Regions from separate parts of the Methylobacterium sp. AC433 genome, predicted to be linked through region 1. Evidence: predicted binding sites of a transcription regulator. Region 1 holds the regulator's gene; the other holds the start of a gene.
What was found. The regulator LexA, encoded in region 1, represses DNA repair genes until DNA is damaged. The targets are predictions, from matches to a motif close to TGTTCNNNNTGTGTTCNG.
Positions count from the first base shown of each region.

Region 2: a site for LexA is predicted at 8,907-8,924, ahead of dinB (DNA polymerase IV). Genes of this name have one in related genera too.

Region 1 covers NZ_CEEDBN010000013.1:86,233-97,918, forward strand. The annotation lists gene AC0IWM_RS17480 (ABC transporter ATP-binding protein) at 1-679, shown strand, start outside; gene AC0IWM_RS17485 (ABC transporter permease) at 676-1,437, shown strand; gene AC0IWM_RS17490 (alpha/beta fold hydrolase) at 1,454-2,218, opposite strand; gene AC0IWM_RS17495 (outer membrane beta-barrel protein) at 2,371-3,633, opposite strand; gene AC0IWM_RS17500 (FkbM family methyltransferase) at 3,975-4,805, shown strand; gene sfsA (DNA/RNA nuclease SfsA) at 4,857-5,564, opposite strand; gene AC0IWM_RS17510 (DUF937 domain-containing protein) at 5,730-6,515, shown strand; gene lexA (transcriptional repressor LexA) at 6,752-7,504, shown strand; gene AC0IWM_RS17520 (ComEC/Rec2 family competence protein) at 7,498-9,777, opposite strand; gene gltX (glutamate--tRNA ligase) at 9,961-11,382, shown strand; gene gltA (citrate synthase) at 11,631-11,686, shown strand, end outside.
Region 2 covers NZ_CEEDBN010000012.1:93,537-105,222, reverse strand. The annotation lists gene hemB (porphobilinogen synthase) at 1-928, opposite strand, end outside; gene AC0IWM_RS16800 (enoyl-CoA hydratase/isomerase family protein) at 1,161-2,228, shown strand; gene AC0IWM_RS16795 (DUF6163 family protein) at 2,242-2,709, shown strand; gene ldtR (transcriptional regulator LdtR) at 2,875-3,387, shown strand; gene AC0IWM_RS16785 (phosphate-starvation-inducible PsiE family protein) at 3,537-4,067, opposite strand; gene AC0IWM_RS16780 (xanthine dehydrogenase family protein molybdopterin-binding subunit) at 4,231-6,504, opposite strand; gene AC0IWM_RS16775 (alpha/beta fold hydrolase) at 6,591-7,514, opposite strand; gene AC0IWM_RS16770 (dimethylmenaquinone methyltransferase) at 7,571-8,725, opposite strand; gene dinB (DNA polymerase IV) at 8,958-10,046, shown strand; gene AC0IWM_RS16760 (MFS transporter) at 10,063-11,232, opposite strand; gene AC0IWM_RS16755 (LysR family transcriptional regulator) at 11,335-11,686, shown strand, end outside.

The sequences.
Region 1 (11,686 bases):
GCCGCAGGAACTCACCACCGACGCCTTCGAGACGGTGTGGGCCACGACGAGCTTCAGCCGCGGCCTCTACGGCCTGCGGCCGGATCCTGCGCATATCGAGCGCGTGTTGCGCGACCTCTCCCTCTGGGAGAAGCGCGATGCGCGGATCATGACCCTGTCGGGCGGCATGAAGCGCCGGGTGCTCATCGCCAAGGCGCTGAGCCACGAGCCGCGAATCCTGTTCCTCGACGAGCCCACCGCCGGCGTCGACGTTGAGTTGCGCCGGGACATGTGGCGCCTCGTGCGTTCGCTGCGCGACAAGGGCGTCACCATCATCCTGACCACCCACTACATCGACGAGGCCGAGGAGATGGCCGATCGAATCGGAGTGATCCGCAAGGGCGAGATCATCCTGGTGGAGGAGAAGGCCGAGCTGATGCGCAAGCTCGGCAAGAAGCAGATGACCCTCAATCTGCAGGAGCCCCTCGCGGCCCTGCCCCCGGCCCTGGCGCGGCACGACCTGACCCTGAAGCCGGACGGCCAGGACCTCGTCTACACCTACGACACCAAGGGCGAGCGGACCGGGATCACCGCGCTGCTGGCGGACCTCGCCGCCGCCGGCATCCGTTTTCGCGACCTCCAGACCAGCCAATCCTCGCTGGAGGAGATCTTCGTCGACCTCGTGAAGGAACGCGCATGAACTGGTACGCGGTCCGCGCCATCTACGGCTTCGAGATGGCGCGCTTCTGGCGCACGGCGCTGCAGAGCATCGTTGCCCCGGTCATCGCCACCTCGCTGTACTTCGTGGTCTTCGGCGCCGCCATCGGCTCGCGCGTCGCCTCGGTGGACGGTGTGGCGTACGGCGCCTTCATCGTGCCCGGACTGATGATGCTCTCGTTGCTGACGCAGAGCATCGCCAACGCCTCGTTCGGCATCTACTTCCCGCGTTTTGCCGGAACGATCTACGAGATCCTGTCGGCCCCGGTCTCGCCCCTCGAGATCGTGCTCGGCTATGTCGGTGCCGCGGCCTCGAAATCGATCCTCATCGGGCTGATCATCCTGGCTACCGCCGCTCTGTTCGTGCCGCTGCGCATCGAGCATCCGTTCGTGATGGTGCTGTTCCTGCTCCTCACCGCGGTGACCTTCAGCCTGTTCGGTTTCCTCATCGGCCTCTGGGCCGACGGCTTCGAGAAGCTGCAGTTGGTGCCGCTCCTCATCGTGACGCCGCTGACCTTCCTCGGCGGCAGCTTCTACGCCATCGAGATGCTGCCGCCCTTCTGGCGGGCCGTGAGCCTCGCCAACCCGGTGGTCTACCTCATCAGCGGCTTCCGCTGGGCCTTCTTCGGCACCTCGGATGTCGGCGTCGGCATCAGCCTCGCCATGGCGCTGGTCTTCCTCGTTCTGTGCTTGGCCGGCGTGACCTGGATCTTCCGGACCGGCTACCGCCTGAAGAGCTGAAGCGGTGGGCGTCCCGTCAGGGGCGCCGGGACAGGAAATCGAGCACGCCCGTCCTGTGGCCGCGATCGCCAACGGCCGTGCTGTGATCGCGGTTCTGCAGTTCGAGAGCGGTGGCGTTCGGGAACAAGGCCGCCAGTGCCGGACCAGAGCCCGAGACCGTGTCGAAGGTGCCCGTCGTGACCAGGGTGGGTGTCAGGATCTCCGCGACCTCGGCGCGCGACAGGGCCTGGCGCGAACCGCGCATGCAGGCGGCGAGCGCCCGCAGGTCGCTCTTCGTCTGCTCGGCGAAGGTGCGGAACGCGGCGGCCGTCGGGTTCGGCGCACGTGCGCCGGTTTCCGCCTCCAGGGCTTCGGCGATCCCATCCGGCAGGCCCTTGCCTTCCACGAGGTGCAGGCCGAGGCCGCCGAGGAGCAGCGAGCGCACGCGCTGCGGCGCGTCGAGGGCAAGGAAAGCGGCGATGCGTGCGCCCATCGAGTAGCCCATCACGTCGGCGCGTTCGATCCCGAGATGGTCGAGCAGGCGGCGCGCGTCCTGGGCCATGAGGTCGGCTCCGTAGGCCTCCGGATCGTAGAGCTTCTGGCTCTCGCCATGCCCCCGGTTGTCGAACGCGATGGTGCGATAGCCGGCTTGGGTCAGGGTTCGGACCCAGAGGGTGTTGACCCAGTTCACCGCATGATTCGAAGCGAAGCCGTGAATCAGCAGGATCGGATCGCCCGACCCGCCCACGGCCGGGACGTCGATATAGGCGAGGGTGACACCGTCTGAATCGAAGCTCTGCATGGGCTCGGGCCTTATCGGTCGGGGCATGATGCCTGCCTCCTTGGACCGCCGGGCGCGCGGACGGAAGCCCCCGCCTGACGGCCTCCCGGAAATGAAAGCGGCGGCAGGTCGCCCTGCCGCCGCGTTTCTTCGAACCGGACCCTCAGATCAGATTAGAAGGTGATGCCGGTCTCCAGCATGTAGCGCTCCTGGGAGGTCTTCAGGCCGCTCCGGCCGAACCCGAACCCGGGGTTGATGTCGTAGAGTTGCACGGTCGAGAATTCGCCGCGGATGAAGTAGCGGTCGAAGGTGAAGGTCGGGGTCACTGTGAAGGAGAAGGCCGAGCTGCCGGGACCGTAGAGGACCGAGGTTTGCCCGAACGGGTTGTTACGGTTGCCGCTCTGCGTGATGTACTCGACACGCCCGGCGAGAGCGAAGTTGTCCGTGAAGGCGTAGCTGGCGAGGAGCGCGCCGCCGAAGGTCTCGGCACCGGCGAGGCCGAGCACGGCGTTCCGCTCGACGTTGGTATACTGCACGTACGGCGTCACGATCCACGGACCGTCCGCGTAGGTGTAGTTGGCGCTGATGATGCTGCTGTTCTGCAGCGACACCGGGGTGGCGTACTGGAAGCGCAGGCCGCGGCGACCGAACGGGTCTGCGAGGTCGAAATTGGTGAAGCTCGAGAAGTGCGTGCCGCCGTTGATGCCGATCGTGTTGGCGGCGTCGATCTTGTAGGTGATCGCTCCGGTGACCCAATTGATTTCACCGGAATAGAAGCCGTCGGTCGCGGCGAACGAGGCCGCCCACGGGCCGTCCGAGTAGTTCACCTGCACACCCTGGTTGATCACGTTCTCCTGGCCGAAGAGGAGACCGCGCGAGATGTTGAGGTTCTGGAAGGTGAAGGGCAGCTCGGAGCCGATCAGGGTCGGCATGCGGCCGCCCTGGATCGACCAATTATCGTTGATCACGTACTTGCCGTAGGCGATCGGAACCGGGGAGTAGAGCAGATCCGTCTGGTCGAACGTGCCGTAGATCGGAAGGCCGAGACCGGGGATCGAGTAGGCGCCGAAGGCGGCGTAGAACTGGAAGGGGCCGTCAGCCTTCTGGATGAAGCCCATCAGGTTCGAAACGTCCACGCGACCGGCGCGATCGCTCGGCAAGGGGGCGGGCGAGAACGTGTACTGGTTCGGCTGTGTGTAAAAGTAGCCCGTGACCGCGCCGCCGACGTAGATGTCGCCGAAGGCGCCGAGCGTCAGGCAGGCCGGGTTCGGGTTCTGCTTGATCACGCCGCCATAGGCCGGGAACGTGATCTCGGCCTTGCAGGAGGCCGGGGGAGCCGGAACGGCCAGCACCTTCGCCGGGATGTCGGCTGCGAAGGCACAGACCGACGACAGCAGGACGGCTGAGAGGGCGAGGAGCGAGCGGTGCATGGTCATGGGGAACTCTGCGGAGGAATCTGCGTTATGGCGACGTTCTCAAAGGTTCCCCGCTACGGCAAAGCTATCCTTTGTGCATGCGCCTACTTTTAAGGCAATCTAGCCCCGTCCATACTGGTTTCAGTCGTGGTGTTGCCACAATGGAACAGCTTTGGCCTCGGAAGGCCGCTCTCGGGGATTTGTCCCAGCTTGCAGGAAATTTCTCGGGCTGGACGGGTGGTGCAGCTTATCGCCGCTCTCCGTCCGCGCGCTGAGGGGGCACGTCCGGCATCGACTTCGGGCCAGGGCCTCGTGTCGCCTTCGCTTGCCGCCGCGCCCGCGCGCTGGCATCAGCAGGCACGATGAAAGACACGCAGCCCTACGGCACCTACGCTCCCACCGGCCTCGTCGCCCGCATCGCCCAGCAGACAGGGCGGATCTCCTACGCCAGCTGGGCGGGCCGGCGCCTCGCCCTGTTCCTGCGCCGGGTGGCGATCGGCCTTTTGCGGGGCGCCCCCCTCGACGTCGAGCGCTACGGCGCGCGCATGCGGCTCTACCCCTACAACAACAACTGCGAGAAGAAGGTGCTCTTCACGCCGCAGTTCTTCGATCCGGAGGAGCGCGAACTCCTGCGCTCGAAGCTTCAGCCGGGCTGCACCTTCCTCGATATCGGCGCGAATATCGGGGCCTATGCGCTGTTCGTGGCAGCCTTCGCAGGGCCGCGCGCGCGCATCCTCGCAGTCGAGCCGCAGCCGGACGTGTTCGACCGCCTGACCTACAACATCGCTCAGAATCCGTTCGGGACGGTGAAGGCGGTGGCCTGTGCCGTCGCCGACAAGGCCGGCGAACTCACCCTGTTCGTCGATCCGCGCAACCGGGGCGAATCGAGCTTGAAGATCGTCGGGACGAACGAAGGCGCGCAGATCCGGGTGCCGGCCCTGCCGCTGCTCGATCTCGCCCGCGGCGAGGGGATCGAGCGCATCGACGCCATGAAGCTCGACGTCGAAGGGGCCGAGGACCTGATCCTGGAGCCGTTCCTGCGGGCGGCCCCGGCCGCACTCAGGCCGGGCCTGCTGATCGTCGAGAACGGCACCGATCAGTGGCAGATCGACCTGCCTGCCCTCCTGGAACAGCACGGCTATCGCCGGATCGCCCGCACGCGCCTCAACCTGATCTTCGAGCGGGCCGCCTGACGGCGCGTCGTTCCCCCCTCTACCGAGCCGGCTTTCGCGGAGACGGGCGTCCTACAGCACCGGGATGGCGTCGGCGATGGTGATCCCGCCGGGGCCGATGCGGCAGCGATGGGCGTGCACGGCGACGCCAGCGGCCCGTGCGGCCTGGAACGCCCGGTCGAAGACTGGGTCGAGGTCCCGGGCCACGTCGAAGCGGTCGGCCCACATCTGCACCACGATGACGACCATCGCGCGGCCCCCGGCCTCCACAACCGCAGCCAGGTCCGCCATGTGCCGGGCGCTGCGAGCGGCGACGCAATCCGGGAACTCCGCGAGGCCGGCCCGGCGCATCAGGTGGCAGTTCTTCACCTCGACGTGGCATGGCGGCACTTCCTCGCCCGTGGCGAGGAAGTCGACGCGGCTGGCCTGCGCGTAGCGGACTTCCGGGCGCAGGACGGTGTAGCCGCCGAGCACCGGCAGGCTGCCGTCCGCGAAGGCTTCCGCCACCAGGGCGTTCGGCCGCATCGTGTTGACGCCCACCCATTGCCGCCCGCCGGGCAGGTCCGCCTCCACCAGTTCCCAGGAGAAAGCCAGCTTGCGCGTCGGGCTCCGGGTCTCGGACACGAGTGCGCGCGCGCCCGGAACCGCGAGGCCCAGCATCGCCCCGGGATTGGGGCAGTGGGCGGTGACCAGGGAGCCGTCGCCTAGTTCCATGTCGGCCAGGAAGCGCTTGTAGCGACGCACGAGGCGCGCCTCGATCAGGGGCGCGGAGAAGCGCATCGGCGGATCCGGGGCAAGAAATAGGTTGATGCGGGCTCCCGTCGGCGCGGAATCGGGCAGTCCTGAGGCGCCTGGGCTGGTCAGTGCTACCCGGATGCGACAGAATTCGCGGGGCGCGCCCCGGGTCGTTAGCCGGGAAAGCCGCTGTTCGTCCGCGAGGCCGCCATGTTCAATCTGTTCGACATTCTCCAGGCGCAGGCGGGCGCCAATGCGCAGGGATTCGGACGGCAGTTCGGCCTGTCGCCGGAACAGGGCCTGCGTGCGATGGAGGCTCTGATGCCGGCGCTGACCATGGGCCTGCAGCGCAACGTCGCTCACGATCCCACCGGCTTCGCCCACCTGTTCAACCTCGTGGGGCCGACTGCCCCCATGGCACCGAGCGCGACGCCGCAGATGGACATGCTGGTCAAGCAGTTGTTCGGCTCGCCACATCTCAGCCAGGCGGTGCTGCAGCAGGCGGCGACCGTCAGCGGCGTCGCGATGCCGGCCCTGAAGCAGATGCTGCCGGTCATGGCCGGTATGGTGGTGGCGGGGATCGTCCACGTCATGATCAACCAGGCGCCTGCGCCTGCGCCGGCCTCGCGCGCCGAGGCGAATCCCTTCGGCTTCCCCCCCAACGCCTGGTCGGAGATGATGGAGGCGTTCCTGAAATCGGGTGCCTCCGCCGCGAGTCCCGCGCCCTCGCCGCCTCAGGCGCGGGCGCGCCCGACGCCGCCCCGGCTCACGGCCCCGTCACGGCCAGGGGCCGATGCACCGGACAAGACTGCTGCGGACGCCCCCTTCGACGTGATGCAGCAGATGTTCCAGACCGGCCTGGAGGTGCAGCAGGAAAACGCGCGCGCCATGCAGCGCCTGTTCGACACCTTCTGGCAGGATCCCCGCGTTTCCACCGAGGCGGGGGGCGAGGCCCCCGGTGCCAAGCCCCGCAGCGGACGGACCCGGACGTCGTAGCGCCACCACACCGTCGTCCGCGACAGGCCGCTCCCGATCGGGCCAGGGCCCCGACGCGTCCGCGGCAACGGGCATCCGTGAAGGGATCTGCCCACGGCGCGGTTCCGGCCATCCCCGGCACCTCGAGGGCTCTTGACAGGAACCCTTGCAGAACACTTACGGAACGTTTAATGTGTTCGTGGTTTGTTTCTGGTGCCATCCGCCGCGCTTCGTGGCGCTAACGAAGAGTGTCCCGCATGTTGACGCGTAAGCAGCTGGACCTGCTCCAGTTCATCCAGCTTCGGATGCGCGAGAGCGGCGTTCCTCCGTCCTTCGACGAGATGAAGGACGCCCTCGATCTGAAGTCGAAATCGGGTATCCACCGCCTGATCACGGCCCTCGAGGAGCGCGGCTTTCTGCGCCGGCTGCCGAATCGGGCGCGCGCCATCGAGGTGATCCGGATGCCGGAGAGCCTGGGCGGGAACGCGGGCGCGTCCCGCGCCGCTCCGGCTCCCGAGGTGCGCCGCTTCACGCCTAGCGTGGTCGAAGGTGGCAAGGGCAAGGGCTTGCCGGCGGGTGCCTCGGTGTCCCGCCTGCCGACGACGCAGGCCACTGACGAGAGCGGCCGGGCGGTGACCATCCCGGTGATGGGCCGGATCGCGGCCGGCACGCCGATCTCGGCCATCCAGGAGCAGAGTCACTCGGTGACGATGTCGCCGGACTTCCTCGCCGGCGGCGAACATTACGCCCTGGAGGTGCGCGGCGACTCGATGATCGAAGCGGGAATCCTCGACGGGGACCTCGTGGTCATCCGTAAACAGGACACCGCGAATACCGGCGACATCATCGTGGCGCTCATCGACGACGAGGAGGCGACCCTGAAGCGCCTGCGTCGGCGCGGTTCATCCATCGCCCTGGAAGCCGCGAACCCGGCCTACGAGACCCGCGTGCTCGGTCCGGACCGGGTCCAGATCCAGGGGCGCCTGGTCAGCCTCGTTCGTCGCTACTGAAGGCTCTCGCCGTCCGGTTCGTCACCGGACGAATCCGACGGATCGCCAGTTCGGTCCGGCGCCGCTCGCGGCGTCGGCGGGCTGAACAGGTCCGATGGGGCCGGTGCCGCTTCCGTTGGTTTTCGTGACGAATTCGCGCGCCAGGGGACGAGGTCACCAAAACGTTTGGCCGTCGCGCGTACCGGGCCATCGCGGGCGAGGCGAATCGACGTCGCGCCGTGTGACTGCAGGAAATTCCGGTCGACGATGATCGGCGCGGCACAGCCTGGAGGGGCGGATTGCCGGGAAATCAGGATCTCGGCCCTGGCGCAATCCTCCCCGAGCGCGCGCTTGTCGGTGGTCAGCGCGAGCGCGCGGCCGTCTGGCGTGATCAAGGTGCAGCCGAGGCGATCGCAGCGCGCCCCCTGAAACGCTGGGACGTCTTCCACCTTGCGGCCGTCGCCATCCGCCTTCAGCCATTGCCCGAGGACGAAGGAGGGTGGCCGCCCCAGAGTGGCGAGCCGCCCGCTGCGGTCCCGGATCGCCGCACCCGCCCCCTCGCGATCGATGTAGATGTCGTGGCGATCCGGAGTGGCCGCGCAGGCGATGCCGATTGCCGCCGGAAGCAGGCCGAGCCAGCGCAACGACGAGGCCGGGAGGGTCAGGACGATCAGCGCGGATGCCATGAGACCGAGAGCACCCGCCCCGAACGCCGGAATCACCACGACCGCGTGCCCGAAGCCCGCGATCCAGGTGGAGATCGTCAGCATCCCTCGCACAGCGAGGCCCATCGCCCACCAGACCGGCTGATCCAGGGCAAACGGATAGGCGAGGATGCCGAGGACGGCCGACGGCATCACGGCCAGGGAGACCAGCGGCAGGGTGAGCGCATTCCCCACCAGCCCGAAGGGCTGGATCGTCTGGAAATGATAGGTCGCGAAGGGAGCCGTGGCGATCTGTGCGACGAGGGTCGTCGCCAGGGTGCCGACGATCGCCGTGGTCAGCAGAGCGAAAGCGCGGGGCAGCAGGCCGATCCCATCGCGGCGCAGCCCGCGGCCGCCGATCAGCGGTGCGCAGGCGATCAGGCCGGCGACCGCTCCGAACGACATCTGGAAGCTCGGGCCGAGGAGCCCCTCCGGCTCGCGCGCCAGGGCGATCAGGGCGGCGATCGCCAGGTTCCGCATGCTGAGGGCCGGCCGGTCGACCAGGATCGCGCCGAGCATCACCAGGGTCATGATCAGCGACCGCTCGGCCGCGATGTCCCAGCCGGAGAAGACGCAATAGGCCGTCACGCCCACCATGGCGACGATCGCCGCGAGCTTCTTGATCGGCCAATGCAACGCTGCGTACGGCAGCATGGCCAGCAGCGCACGCACGAGCCAGAACACCACGCCGGCCGCCAGGACCATGTGCAAACCGGAGATCGAGACGACGTGGTAGATTCCGGCGGCGCGCAGAATATCGTTGGTCTCGCCGCTGATCAGCCCGCGCTTGCCCGTGACGAGGGCTGCCGCCACGGCTCCGGCCTGCCCGCCATTGGCATCCGTGATCCGGCGCGTCAGGGCGTTCCGCGCCGCGTCGACGGCGGCGGCGAGGCGAAACTGCCGGTCCGCGGTTTCGGGCACCGGCCGCACCTCGACTTTGCCGACGAGCGAGCCGACCGCGCCGATCTCGCGGAAGAAGGCATCCCGGGCGAAGTCGTAGCCACCGGGCCGGGCGGCTTCCGGTGGCGGGAGCAGCCGCGCGGTCGCGGCGATGTGGTCGCCGGGCTTCAAGGTGTTCGCCTTGCGGTAGGAGACGCGCACCCGGGTCGGCCGGACCTCGGGGCCGAGCGTACCGAAGCGCTCGACGCGGATGATCAGGCGTGCGCCCTCCTCCCGCTCGTCCAATCCCTCGATGGTTCCGAGCAGGGGCGCGATGGTGGTGCGGGCCAGGATCGGACCGCTCACGCGCTGCACCCGCGCCGTTGCCGCCGCGAAGCCGAGGAACGCCGCGATGGCTGCGACCACGAGGGCGAGCCCGATCGGACGGCTCGCGAGGAACGGAGTCGTCCCGGCCAACAGGCCCGCCGCCACGAGCGGCGCCAGGACCGACGGTGTCCCTTGGGTGCCCAGGAAGAACACCAGGATGCCACAGCCGAACGCGACGGCAATCCATGCGAAGAGGCGGCGCTGCTCGATTTCGCGGTTCCACCCGGTGCGGAGCCAGGCGACGACGAGGCCGGCACCTGGTCGACGCGCGGCGAGGTGGCGCGTGATGCGCCCCATCGCAGCCGCCGCACGTGCCTGTGCCATCGCGTGAACCTCCGGCCCATGTCCCTATCAGGGAGGCAGCGATGGGCGCCGGCGATCCTCGGACCCTGCGACCCGGGGACCTGGACGATTTCTTAACGCTGGCCCGCGCGCATGCTACACGCGCGGTTCCGGGCCGGTCGATCCGCTTCCCGCCCGTTTCACGAGCCATTCAAGTCCAGATTGATGTCGTCAGCCGTCGTCACGCGCTTCGCGCCCTCGCCTACGGGTTACCTCCACATCGGCGGTGCTCGCACGGCCCTGTTCAACTGGCTCTATGCCCGCCGCTTCGGCGGGCGCATGCTGCTGCGCATCGAGGACACGGACCGGGAGCGTTCGACCCAAGGGGCCATCGACGCGATCCTCGACGGCATGCGCTGGCTCGGCCTCGATTGGGACGGAGAGGTCATCTACCAGTATGCCCGTGCCGCCCGTCACCGAGAGGCCGCCGAGGCACTGCTGGCCTCCGGCAATGCCTATCGCTGCTATGCCACGCCCGAGGAACTGACGGCCATGCGCGAGGCCGCCCGGGCGGAGGGACGGCCCCTGCGCTATGACGGCCGCTGGCGCGACCGCGATCCGTCCGAGGCGCCTTCCGGCGTCAAGCCGGTGATTCGCCTGCGCGCGCCCACCGACGGCGAGACGGTGGTCGATGACGGCGTGCAGGGGCGCGTGGTCTGGCAGAACAAGGATCTCGACGATCTCGTGCTGCTGCGCTCGGACGGCAACCCGACCTACATGCTCGCCGTCGTGGTGGACGACCACGACATGGGCGTCACGCAGGTCATCCGGGGCGACGACCATCTCACGAACGCCGCGCGCCAACGCCAGATCTACGACGCCCTGGGGTGGGAGGCGCCCGCCATGGCGCATATCCCCCTGATCCACGGGGCCGACGGCGCCAAGCTCTCGAAGCGCCACGGCGCCCTGGGCGTCGATGCTTATCGCGACCTCGGCTACCTGCCGAGCGCCCTGCGCAACTACCTCGTGCGCCTCGGCTGGAGCCATGGCGACCAGGAAGTGTTCTCCACCGAGGAGATGGTCGCCGCCTTCGACCTTAAGGCGATCGGCCGCTCGCCGGCCCGATTCGACTTCGCCAAACTGGAGAATCTCAACGGATTCTACATCCGGGGCGCCGCCGATGCCGACCTCGTCGCGGCGATCGACGATGTGCTGCCGGTCCTCGGTCCGGCACGGGGGATCGCGGTGCCCATGAGCCCGTCCCTGCGCGCGACGCTCACCGCCGCGATGCCGGGCCTGAAGGAGCGCGCCAAGACCCTGGTGGAACTTCTCGACAGCGCCTACTACCTCACCGCCGCGCGCCCCCTGGTACCCGACGAGAAGGCGAAGGGGCTTGTCGGCGACGAGGCCCGGGATCGTCTCGCTACGCTCCTGCCAGGTCTCGAGGCGCTGCCCGATTGGACCGCCGCCGCCACCGAAGGCGCGGTCCGGCACTTCGCCGAGACCAACGGGCTCAAGCTCGGCCAGATCGCGCAGCCCCTGCGGGCTGCGCTCACCGGGCGCGCCACCTCGCCGCCGGTCTTCGACGTGATGGCCGTTCTCGGTCGCGAGGAATGCCTCGGCCGCCTGCGCGATCAGATCGGCTGAGATCGCAGCGCACAAAATTGCCGATTCGGTTCGGCATTTTGTGCGCAGGAATGACAAATCGGCCTGGATTTCGCTTCGACACCGAGGTGAGACGGGCCGTCGGTTGATGACGGTCCGCCGATCCGCTACCCCCATGCTCGCGTGAGCAAGTGCAGCATGCGCTGCCTTTGCACCCCGGACCCGGGTGGTCGATTGCATCGCCACGCGGGCCGCCGCCGCCCCGCTGCCACGAAAGGGTCCAGGTCTCCATGAGCGCCTTCAGCACGATCACCGTGGGCGACGACCACGTCGAACTTCCGATCAA
Region 2 (11,686 bases), on a different contig from region 1:
CGGCGGCCTCGATCATCGCGTACTCGCCCGACACTTGGTAGGCGAAGGTCGGCACGGCGAACTCGTCCTTCACCCGGCGGATGATGTCGAGGTAGGGCAGGCCCGGCTTGACCATGACGGAATCGGCGCCCTCCGCGATGTCGAGGGCGACCTCGCGGATCGCCTCGTCGGAATTGCCCGGGTCCATCTGGTAGGTGCGCTTGTCGCCGACCAGGGCCGCCTGGGTACCGATGGCGTCCCGGAACGGGCCGTAGAACGCGCTCGCGTACTTGGCTGCGTAGGCCATGATCTGCACGTCGCGAAAGCCCGCCCGGTCGAGGCCGGCCCGGATGGCGCCGACACGCCCGTCCATCATGTCCGAGGGCGCGATGATGTCGGTGCCGGCCTCGGCCTGGATCAGGCTCTGCTCGACGAGGAGGGCCACGGTCTCGTCGTTGAGGATCGCGCCGTCCTCGAGCAGGCCGTCATGGCCGTGGCTGGTATAGGGATCGAGGGCGACGTCGGTCATGATGCCGAGTTCCGGCACCGCCGCCTTCACCGCGCGCACCGCCCGGCAGACGAGGTTTTCGCGATTGAGGGATTCCGAGCCGGTGGGATCGCGGAGGGACGGCTCCGTATAGGGGAAGAACGAGATCGCCGGGATGCCCGCGCGGGCGGCCTTCTCGGCGTCGCGCACGATCTCGTCCACGCTGAGGCGCTCGACGCCGGGCATCGACGCGATGGGCTCGCGCCGGCCCGATCCCTCGATCACGAAGAGCGGCCAGATCAGGTCGTCGACCGTCAGGGTATGCTCGCGCACGAGGCGGCGCGACCACTCGGCCTTGCGGTTGCGGCGCGGGCGCTGGGTGATGCCGAGGGCCACCGGGCGGGCGGCCTCCTGGGCCGTCTCGACCGCCAGGGGACGCGGAGTCGGGGGTTCGTGGGTCATCGTGCTCGGACTCGATGGTGTTCGGCCCGGGCCTGGGGCAGGGGCGGGCGGGAACCGGCCTAACACATCGGCAAAAGCCTTCGAAAGCCGTGATGCCGACGCAGGGATGGCGGGGATTCGTCCACGGCAGACGCGTTCCGCGCCCACAGCGGAACCGGCCCGGGCGCGGCCGCTCCGATTGACGCCGCCCGCCAAAACCTCGTCTAAGCGGGCGATCCAGGCGGGAGGACCCATGGCGGAATCGGGCGAAGCGGAGATCCTGTTCGAGCGGCGCGGCGCGGTGGGCCTCGTGACGCTGAACCGGCCGCGTGCCCTCAACGCCCTGTCCCTGGCGATGCTGCAGGCCATGCAGGCGCAGCTGGATGCCTGGGCCGAGGACGCCGCGGTGACGCGGGTGCTGCTGCGGGGCCGGGGCGGGCGCGCCTTCTGCGCCGGGGGCGACATCCGGCAGATCTACGCCCTCGCCAAGGCCGGCGACCACGCGGCCGTCGATGCGTTCTGGCGCGCGGAGTACGGGCTCGACGCCTCCGTAAAACGGCTCGCGAAACCCGTGATCAGCCTGATCGAGGGCCTGGTCATGGGCGGGGGCAACGGGATCTCGGTCCATGGCAGCCACCGGGTCTCGTCCGAGCGCTACAGCTTCGCGATGCCGGAGGTCGGGATCGGCCTGTTTCCCGATGTCGGCATGACCTACGTGCTGCCGCGCCTGCCCGGATGCACGGGGACCTACCTCGCCCTCACCGGCGCCCGCATCGGACCGGGGGACGCCCACGCGGTGGGCCTCGCCACACACCACGCGGCGGCGGACGACTTCGACGCGATCGTGGACGCCCTCGCCGCCGGCGACGCCGTCGAGGCGGCGCTCGCCGCGCATGCCCGGCCGGTGCCGGAACCCGGGCCCCTGGTCGAGGCGCGGGCCGTCATCGACGCGTGCTTCTCCGCCGACACCGTCGCGGAAATCCTGGCGCGCCTCGATGCGAACGGGTCCGCCTTCGCCGCCGAGACCGCCGCGCTGATGCGCACGCGCTCGCCCACCAGCCTGGCCCTGGTGCGTGAGCAGATGCGCCGCGGGGCGCGCTTGGGCTTCGCCGAGGCGATGCTGACGGAATACCGCATGGTCAGCGCCCTGATGCGCGGCCACGACTTCTTCGAGGGCGTACGCGCCGCCGTCATCGACAAGGACGGCGCCCCGGCCTGGAATCCCGCAACCCTGGAGGCCGTCGATCCCGCCGGGATCGCCGCGGCCTTCGCGCCGTCCGCCGGCCCCGAACCGGACTTCGCAGGATCGCCCGAGCGATGAGGAGAGGTCACGCGTGCGCGGATTGACGAAAGTCCCGGGTCCCCGCGAGATCCGCGGCCGCAACCAGGAGGGCGGCGGCGACCGCATCGAACGCACGCCTCAGGTGCCGCAGACCGGCTGGGACGTGGTGCTCGTCTGGTTCATGCGGGTGATCGCCCTGTTCTGGCTGGGCAAGGCCGTCGCCACCTGGGCCGGCATCCTCGACATCCTGCCGGGCGGCCGTCCCTTCGAATCGGAGACGCTCGGGCGCCAGAGCGTGATCGTCTACTTCGCGGTGATCGACCCGATGGCGGCGGTCGGCCTCTGGCTGACGAGCGCCTGGGGCGGCGTGGTCTGGCTGCTGGCCGCCACGAGTGCCTTGACCCTCGCCGTCCTGACGCCGCAGCTCCTGCCAATAACGCCCGTATACATCGCAATACAGGGCGGAATTATTGCGTTGTATTTTATCTTGTCTTTCCTGGCGGCGCGGGAAATCCGGTAAACGGCGTGTTACGATGATCGCTTCATCTTGCATTTACCGAGAGAGGTAAATCGCAAATTCATCCTATCGCTTAAACCGTCTTTCATCTGCGACTCCTAGGTTGGCTTCATGAGCGGTGGCGAAGAACACCGGCCCTGAAACACCAGAGACCTGAAGAGGCCCATGATGAAGTCCCAGGCTGCCAAGGTTAGCAAGACCGACACCGCTCCCGAGACCGCTCCGGCGCACGGCTCTTATCTGGAGGCCCTGCACCTCGTCGAGCGCCTGCACCGCCGACTCCTCGACGTCATCAAGGACGAGTTCGAGCGCCGCGACCGCGAAGACGTCAACAGCGTCCAGGCGCTGCTGCTCTACAACATCGGCGACAAGGAGCTCACCGCGAGCGAGCTGCGCACGAAGGGCTACTATCTCGGCTCGAACGTCTCCTACAACGTCAAGAAGCTCGTCGAGGCCGGCTACCTGCACCACGCCCGGTCGAAGACCGACCGCCGCTCGGTCCGCATCAGCCTGACCGACAAGGGCCGCCAGGTCCACGACATCATCCAGAGCCTCTACGACAAGCACGCCCGTACCATCCAGCCGATCGGCGGCATCTCGGACGACGATTTCGGCCGCCTGAACACCGCGCTCAGCCGCCTGGAGCGCTTCTGGACCGACCAGATCCGCTACCGCCTCTAAGGACGGACGCGCCCGCGACCCCGCCGACCCAGCAAGCCCGGTTCGCCGGGCTTGTTCGCGTTCGAGACCAGACCGCGGGACCCGACCCGTGCGGCAGGCTCACCGGGACCCGGTACGAGGCCCCCGAAGGACCGCGGGTGCCGTGCCGGTCAGGAGCCGGCGTGCTCGGACGATTCCTCGCCGGCCGGCTTGCCGTCGTCGCGGGCGCGGTGAAGCATGAAGATCGCGAACACCATCGTGAGGATCAGGCCGGCGAGGACGCCGAGCTCGATCATCGAGGCCTGGAACAGCGCCTGCTTCTCCGGCGACCAGTCCTTGGCGTGGGTGATCTCCGACGATTGCAGGGTGATGACCAGGACGCGCCGGATCGAGGCGATGAGCCCGACGATGAGGAACGGCTCGCAGGTGAGCTTGCCCGAGCGCATCGACACCCGCACCGTGTGCAGGATCTCGATCAGCATCAGCAGGAACAACAGCCGATCCACCACCTCGAGGATCTGGTCGGCGCCGCCGAGGTGGCGCAAGGCTTCCCAGGTCAGCGCGGAGGCATCGATCAGCGCGACGAGGGCGGTCAGCGCGAGGAGAAGACCGAGCGCCGCGTAGATCGCGTGCTCCGTGTGCAGAAAGACGAAGCTCGCCGCGCGCGTGAGCCGGCCCTGATCCTCCCGGTCGTCGGACATGACGCTCTCCCCCCATTGGTTGAGACGATCAGACAGGATCGGCGCCGGGGCGTCCAGCGTGGGCGGGCTTCGAAACCCCTCCCTCCGGCCCGTCAAGGCCGGCCGGAGGGATCACGACCGCGTCAGGATCGGGCGGAAGGCGGGCGAGGGGGCTCTTCAGGGGTCACAGCATGTCCTCGACCCGGATCGGCAGGGTGCGGATGCGGCGGCCGGTGGCGTGGAACACCGCGTTGGCGATCGCGGCGTTGACGCCGATGATTCCGAGCTCGCCCAGGCCCTTGAGGCCGAGGGGGTTCACGGCGTCGTCCGGGTCGGGCACCAGCAGGGCCTCCACCGCCGGCGCGTCGGCCGCCGTCGCGACGAGGTACTCGGCCAGATCCGCGTTGCGGTAGTGGCCACGGTCGAGGATCGTCTCCTCCAGGAGCGCCGAGCCGAGGCCCCAGATCATCCCGCCGGTGAGCTGGCTGCGCGCCGTCAGCGGGTTGAGCACGCGTCCGGCCGCGAAGGCGCCGAGGAGGCGCGGAACCCGGATCTCGCCGGTCTCCTCGTGGACGAGCACGCGCGCGAACTGGGCGCCGAAGGCCCAGGACACCGCCTCGCTGCCGGCCCCGGTGCCGAGGGCCATCTTGCCCGATTCGATCGCCTCCAGCGCCTCCGGCCCCTCGGGCGTGAAGGCGGTCACGGTCTCGATCCCGGCGGGGTCGAGCCCCGCGACGACGGTCCCCAGCGGACAGGTCCGCCCGTCCGGCGCGACGAGCGCGCCCGCCCGCAGACGCAAAGCGGCGGGATCGGCGCCGGCCAGGGGTCCGGCCCCGGTGGCGGCCTGTGCCAGGCGGGCGCGAAGCGTCTCGCAGCCCTGCGCCAGGGTGTGGAGCAGGCTCGTCGTCGTGGACGATCCCCCTGAGAGGCCGGCGGCGGGCAGGTCGGTGTCCCCGAGGCGGACGTCGACCGATCCGGGCGCGATCCCGAGCCATTCGGCGGCGCCGAGGGCCAGGAGCGTGGTGATCCCGTTGCCGATCTCGTGGTGGGCGCTGGCGACCGTGGCGCGGCCATCGGCCCCGAGACGGATCCGCATGGTGGCGGGGGAGATCTTCACCGGCCGGGCCGACGCGGCGCAGCCGAGGCCGACCCGCCAGGGGCCGTCGCGCATCCGCCCCGGTTCCGGATCGCGCTCCGGCCAGCCGAAGGCCTCCGCGCCGGCGTCGAAGCAGGCCATCAGCGGGCGGGAGGAGAACGGCTTGCCCGAGATCGGGTCCGTGGCCGTGTCGTTGCGCCGGCGCAGGGCGATGGGATCGAGCCCGAGGGCGACCGCCATCTCGTCGACGGCGCTCTCCAGGGCGAAGAGATAGGGCACCTCCGGCGGCGCCCGCATCGGCCCCGGCGTGTTGCGGTCGACCCGCGCGGCGCGCTCGTCGGTGCGCACGGCCGGGCAGGCATAGAGGCTCGCGGTGACGTCGGTGCCCTCCATGGCGAAGGGGTCGAAGCGCGAGGCGATGACCGCGGCCTCGTGCACCAGGGCGGTGAAGCGCCCGTCGCCGGTCGCCCCGAGGTGGATGTCGTGCCGGGTCTCCGGACGGTAATTGGCGATGGTGAAGCCGTCCCGGCGGCTCGCCACCAGGGAAACCGGCCGCCCGAGGGCGCGGGCCGCCAGGGCGACCGGCGCCGTGTACTGGGCGAGGGCGAGCTTCGCACCGAAATGGCCGCCGATCAGGCCCGACACCACCCGGATGTCGGCCGGGTCGAGGCCGAGTTGCGCGGCCAGGCCATGCCGGACCGCGCCGATGTAGCGCGAGGGCTCGTGGATTGTGAGGCGCGGGCCGTCCCAGGCGCAAGTCGTGCCGAACAGCTCGATCGGGTTGTGGTGCTGGATCGGCGTCCCGTAGCGGGCGCTCACCGTCACCGCGGCCCGCGCCAGGGCACCGTCGGCGTCTCCGGTGCGGGGGTCGTGGTGCTTCGGCTTCAGGTCGGCGAGCCGCAGGGTCTCGGCCAGGGGGGCGTCGAACCCGTCGGCGAAATCCTCGGCCGCGTAGCGCACGATCGTCCGGGCGGCGGCCTCCCGGGCGGCCTCGATGGTCTCCGCCACCACCAGGGCGACGATCTGGCCGGCATAGGCGACCGCGTCCGAGCCCAGCGGCAGGTGACCGCTATTGGCGTAGCCCCCGGCCATCAGGTGCTTCACCGGCCGGATGGCACCGGCGAAGTCCCGGTGGGTGAAGATGCGCAGGCAACCCGGAACCGCCTCCGCGGCGGCGAGGTCGAAGCCGATGATCCGTCCGCGCGGGATCGTGCTGGTGACCAGGGCCGCATGGGCGAGGCCCTCCAGGCGCGTGTCCGAGGCATAGGTCGCACGGCCCGTGACCTTGGCGGCGCCCTCGACGCGGGGATGCGGATGCCCGAGCCAGGCCGGGTGGTCGAGCGCGTCGGTCGGTATCGCCATCGGCCTCTCCTCGCCTCACCGCAGGAGTAACCGCAGGACCGGCCCGCCCGATCCGGGCGCGACCCCGAGTCGCTCGACGCCGGCCCTCAGGCGAGGAAGGGCAGCAGGTGGTCGAGCACGATCTCGGGCGCCTCCTCCTGGAGCAGGTGCCCGCAGGGCAGGGCGTGTCCGTCCACCCGGTCGGCCTTCTCGCGCCAGGTCGCGGCGACGTCGTAGAGTTGCCCGACCGTGCCCTGCGCACCCCAGAGGGCGAGGAGCGGCGCGGTGACCCGGCGCCCGGCCGCCTCGTCCGCGGCGTCGTGTTCGAGGTCGATGCCGGCCGCGGCACGATAATCCTCGCAGATCGCGTGGATGCCGCCGGGGGCGCGGTAGCAGCGCAGGTATTCCCGGATCAGCGCCTCGCTCGGGATGCCGGGCGTCCGGCTCTGGCCGGCGAGGTGGTGACGCAGGTACGCCTCCGGATCGGCGCCGATCATCCGCTCGGGCAGCGGCGCCGGCTGGATCAGGAAGAACCACCAGAAATACCGGGTCGCGAAGGCGCGGTCGGTGCGGGCGTACATCGTCTGCGTCGGCGCGATGTCGAGGACGGCGAGGCGGTCCACCGCGGCGGCATGGTCGAGGGCCATGCGGTGCGCGACGCGCCCGCCGCGATCATGCCCGACCACGGCGAAGCGCTCGTGGCCGCAGGCGCGCATCAGCGCGACGGCGTCGGCCGCCATGGCCCGCTTGGCGTAGGGCGCGTGATCGGCCGCCGAGGCCGGGCGATCCGAATCGCCGTAGCCGCGCAGGTCGGGGGCGACCACCGGATGGCCGGCCTCCCGCAGCCGGGGCGCCACCGCGTGCCAGGTGGCGTGGGTCTGGGGATGGCCGTGCAGGAGCAGCACCGGCAGTCGGTGACCGTCGGGGGACCGGGCGACCCGGAGCCGGATATCGGGCAGCGCCACGTCGTCGAGGTCGAAGCCGGACAGGAACGGGCACGGCCCGCGGCGGGTGATGTCGATCGGCGGCATGGCGTTCCGGAGGCAGCGCAGGGAGGTTTCGGCCGTTCACGCGGTCGCGTTCCGCCTCAACCCTTCCAGTTCTTCAGGGCCGCGAACGGGCTCAGCGCGGGGTCGGCCGCTGGCGGGTTGAGCACCGGCTCGACCTGCGCGATGGCGTCCGCCAGGGAGAAGGCCGAGCCGCTGGTCAGCTTCCCGCCGGCGGCGTCCTTGTGCCCACCGCCGCGGAAGCGCCGCGCGCCGTCGAGGGCGGTCTCGTTGTTGGAGCGGAAGGACATCGTGCCGGCCCGCTGCACGTTGAGGACCCGCTTGGCGCGGCCGCTCTCCATGATCAGGTCCGAGACTCGCTGGAAGGTGCCCGAATCGAGGCCGAAGGACATCAGCGTCCCGTCCGAGAGGGGATGGAAGAGGTCGGAGCGGGCGAGCACCCGGGCGATGCGCATGCGGGTGGTGAGCGTGCGGTCGTCGCCTTCGTCGTCGGCGAGGTAGGCGTCGAGGATGGCCTTGCGCAGGGCCGGCACCTGGCCCTCGATCACGGCCGGGGACGCGCCGTCGCCGAGCAGGCGCGCGACCCCCAGCAGGAGGTCGCCGACGAAGCGGTCGTGCCAGGGATGGCCGATCGGCACGAGATTGGAGACGTTGTCCCAGAACATCTCGTCGAGGCTGAGGCCGCTGCGGAATTCCGGGCGGTCCTTGCGCCAGAGGTCCACCGCGTCCACCGCCGTCACCAGGGCGCCGAGGATCGGGTCCTCGCCGGCCGCGCGGGTCGCGTAGAGCGCCCGGTGCTCGTAGGCCATGCGGGTGGCGCAGCGGGCCTCGTCGATGAGCACGACGATGTTCGGGTCCCCGAGGTCGAAGCGCAGGAGGCCCGGTACGTCCGGATCGGCCTGCGGCGCCAGTCCCTGGTCGCGCAGCTGGTCCACCGACGAGGCGTGGTGGTCGAGCACGACGAGGCGGTGGCGCGCCTCCGGCTCGCGCCGGCGGTTGAGGGCGGCGAAGTTGCGGATGAACGTCACCGCGACCGCCTCGAGGCCGAGATCGGTCATCAGGATCATCTCGGGTGCCGCGGTCTTGCCGAGGCGCTTCAGCTCGGTCTCGACCACCGGCCCGACATCGGAATAGCGCGGCACGTGCACGATCCGGGCGACGTCGGCGAACTGGCCGACCACCGTGGAGGCGCCGTAGCCGTCGAGGTCGTGGTGGGTGATCTGGGTGATGTGCACGTGCCTGTCCTCGGGCGGGTCGCGAAGCGCGGACGCCGCGTGTCGTACGGCGTCCGTCGCGTTGTCTGGGCGCCCTTATGGGGCACGCCCGCCTCCGGGGCGAGCCCTGCCGCGCCTGCGTCGGTTCCGCGGTGGATCGCGGGAAGCCCGGGCTTGATTCCCGCGCCCGAACCGGGATTCTGCGAACAGACCACGAACACGGGCCGACAAACGATCGGGAGGGGCGTCCGCGATGGACCCGGACGACGCGGGCGCGATCCGCAAGATCATCCACATCGACATGGACGCCTTCTACGCCTCCGTGGAGCAGCGCGACGATCCCGCTCTGCGGGGCCGGCCGGTGGCGGTGGGCGGATCGCGCGAGCGCGGGGTCGTGGCGGCGGCGAGCTACGAGGCGCGGGCCTTCGGCGTGCGCTCGGCCATGCCCTCGGTGACGGCGCGCCGGCTCTGCCCCGACCTCGTCTTCGTCAAGCCGCGCTTCGAGGTCTACCGGGCGATCTCCGAGCAGATCCGGGCGGTCTTCGCCGAGCACACCGACCTGATCGAGCCCGTCGCCCTCGACGAGGCCTATCTCGACGTGACGGAGAACCGGCAGGGGCTGCCGACCGCCACCGCGGTGGCCCGCGCGATCCGGGCCTCGATCCGCGCGCAGACCGGGCTCGTGGCCTCGGCGGGCGTCTCCTACAACAAGTTCCTGGCCAAGGTCGCCTCAGACTTCCGCAAGCCCGACGCCCTGTTCGTGATCACCCCCGCCATGGGGCCGGCCTTCGTCGAGGATCTGCCGATCGGGCGCTTCCACGGCATCGGGCCCGTCACCGAGGCCCGCATGAAGGCGCTCGGCATCCTGACCGGGCGCGACCTGCGCGCCCTCAGCCTCGAGACCCTGACGGCGCGGTTCGGCGCCTCGGCGCCCTACTATCACGGGGTGTCGCGCGGGATCGACGCGCGCCCGGTCCGGGTGAACCGGATCCGGAAGTCCATCGGCGCCGAGAATACCTTCTCGGAGGATTCGGCCGACTACGCGGTGCTCGCCGGGCGCCTGACGCCGATCCTCGACAAGGTCTGGGGAGCCGCCGCCGCCAAGGAGGTCCGGGCCCGCACGGTGACGCTGAAGGTGAAGTTCGCGGATTTCGAGCAGATCACCCGGGCCCGCTCGCTGCCCGGCTTCGTGCCGGACCGCTCCGCCCTGGAAGAGGCCGTGCTGGCCCTCCTGCGCGACCTGTTCCCCCTGCGGCGCAGCGTGCGCCTCCTCGGGGTCTCCCTCTCCGCCCTGGAGCACGGCCCGGCCCCCGAACCGCGCCAGCTCGGCCTCGGCCTGTGATCCGGATCCGCACGCCTCAGGGACAGGCCGGCGCGGCGACGATGCGCTGGCCGCGCCGCAGGACCAGGATGAAGGCGAGGCCGAGCGCCGCCATCGCGGCCCCGGCCACCGAGACCGCCGGATAGCCTCCGCCGAGGTCGATCACGAGGCCGCCGAGGGCCGCACCGATGGCGTTGCCGAGGTTGAACGCGCCGACGTTCAGCGCCGAGGCGAGGTTGGGCGCCTCGCCGGCCTCAGCCATCGCCCGCATCTGCAGGGGCGGCACCAGGGCGAAGCTCGCGACGCCCCAGAGCAGGATGAGCGGGGCGGCGACCCAGCGCGATTCCATCCCGACGGCGAAAACCCCGAGCAGCACCACCAGCGCCACCAGGGACGCGATGATCGTTCCGTCCACCGTGCGATCGGCCAGGCGTCCGCCCGCCCAGTTGCCCAGGGTCAGGCCGACGCCGTAGGTCACCAGCATGGCCGTGACGAAGGACGTGTCCGCTCCCGCCTCGATGCGCAGGATCGGGACGATGTAGGTGAAGACCGTGAACATCGCGCTCGACCCGAGGACCGTGAGGGCGAGCGCGCCGAGGACGGCCGGCCGCGCCACGACCCGAAGCTCCGCGCGGATATCGGGGGCGCCGTCCACGGGCAGGGGCGGCAGGGCGAGCCGCAGCGACAGCATCGCGACGGCGCCGATGCCGGCGATGCCCCAGAAGGCGGCCCGCCAGCCCAGCACCTCCCCGACCCAGGCGGCGAGGGGCACGCCGCCGATCGTCGCGACGGTCAGGCCCGAGAACATCGCGGCCACCGCGGCCGCGCGCCGCTCGGGCGGCACCAGGCCGGCAGCCACCACCGATCCGATCCCGAAGAAGGCGCCGTGGTTGAAGGCCGTGACGATCCGGGCCGCGAGCAGCATCGCGTAGCCGTCGGCGAGGGCCGAGATCACGCTGCCCGCAGTGAAGATGCCCATGAGGCCCACCAGCAGGGCCCGGCGCGGCACCCGCGCGAAGGCGAGGGTCATCAGCGGGGCCCCGATCAGGACGCCGAGCGCATAGGCGCTGACCAGCAGGCCGGCGGCCGGGATCGACACGCCGAGATCGCTGGCGATCAGCGGCAGCATGCCCATCGGCGAGAATTCGGTGACGCCGATCCCGAAGGCGCCGATGGCCAGCGCCAGCAGGGGAGGATGGATTGTCATGGGGGAGGCCTCTCGGTAATCGTTCCCGACAGGCACATGATGCAGCGCGACACAGGTCGGTAGCCGAATCTTCGGACCGACATCCGTGACTCAGGAGCACGAATGCAGCGCGATCGGATCGACCGGACGGGGGAGATGGCGGCGTTCGTGGCCGTGGCGCGGGAGGGCAGCCTGTCCGCGGCGGCCCGCGGCCTGGGGCTGACGGCCTCCGCCGTCAGCCGCATCGTCACCCGCCTCGAATCCCGACTCGGCGTCCGGCTGATCGTGCGGACCACCCGCACGCTGCGCCTCACCGCCGAGGGCGCGGCCTACGCCCGCGCCGCGCGCCGCATCCTCGCCGACATCGAGGAGAGCGAGAGCGCGATCGCCGACCAGGCCTGCCCGCGCGGACGGGTCCGGATCAGCACCGCCTCCGCGCACGGCCGGCTGGTGATCGTGCCGCTGCTGGCGGCGT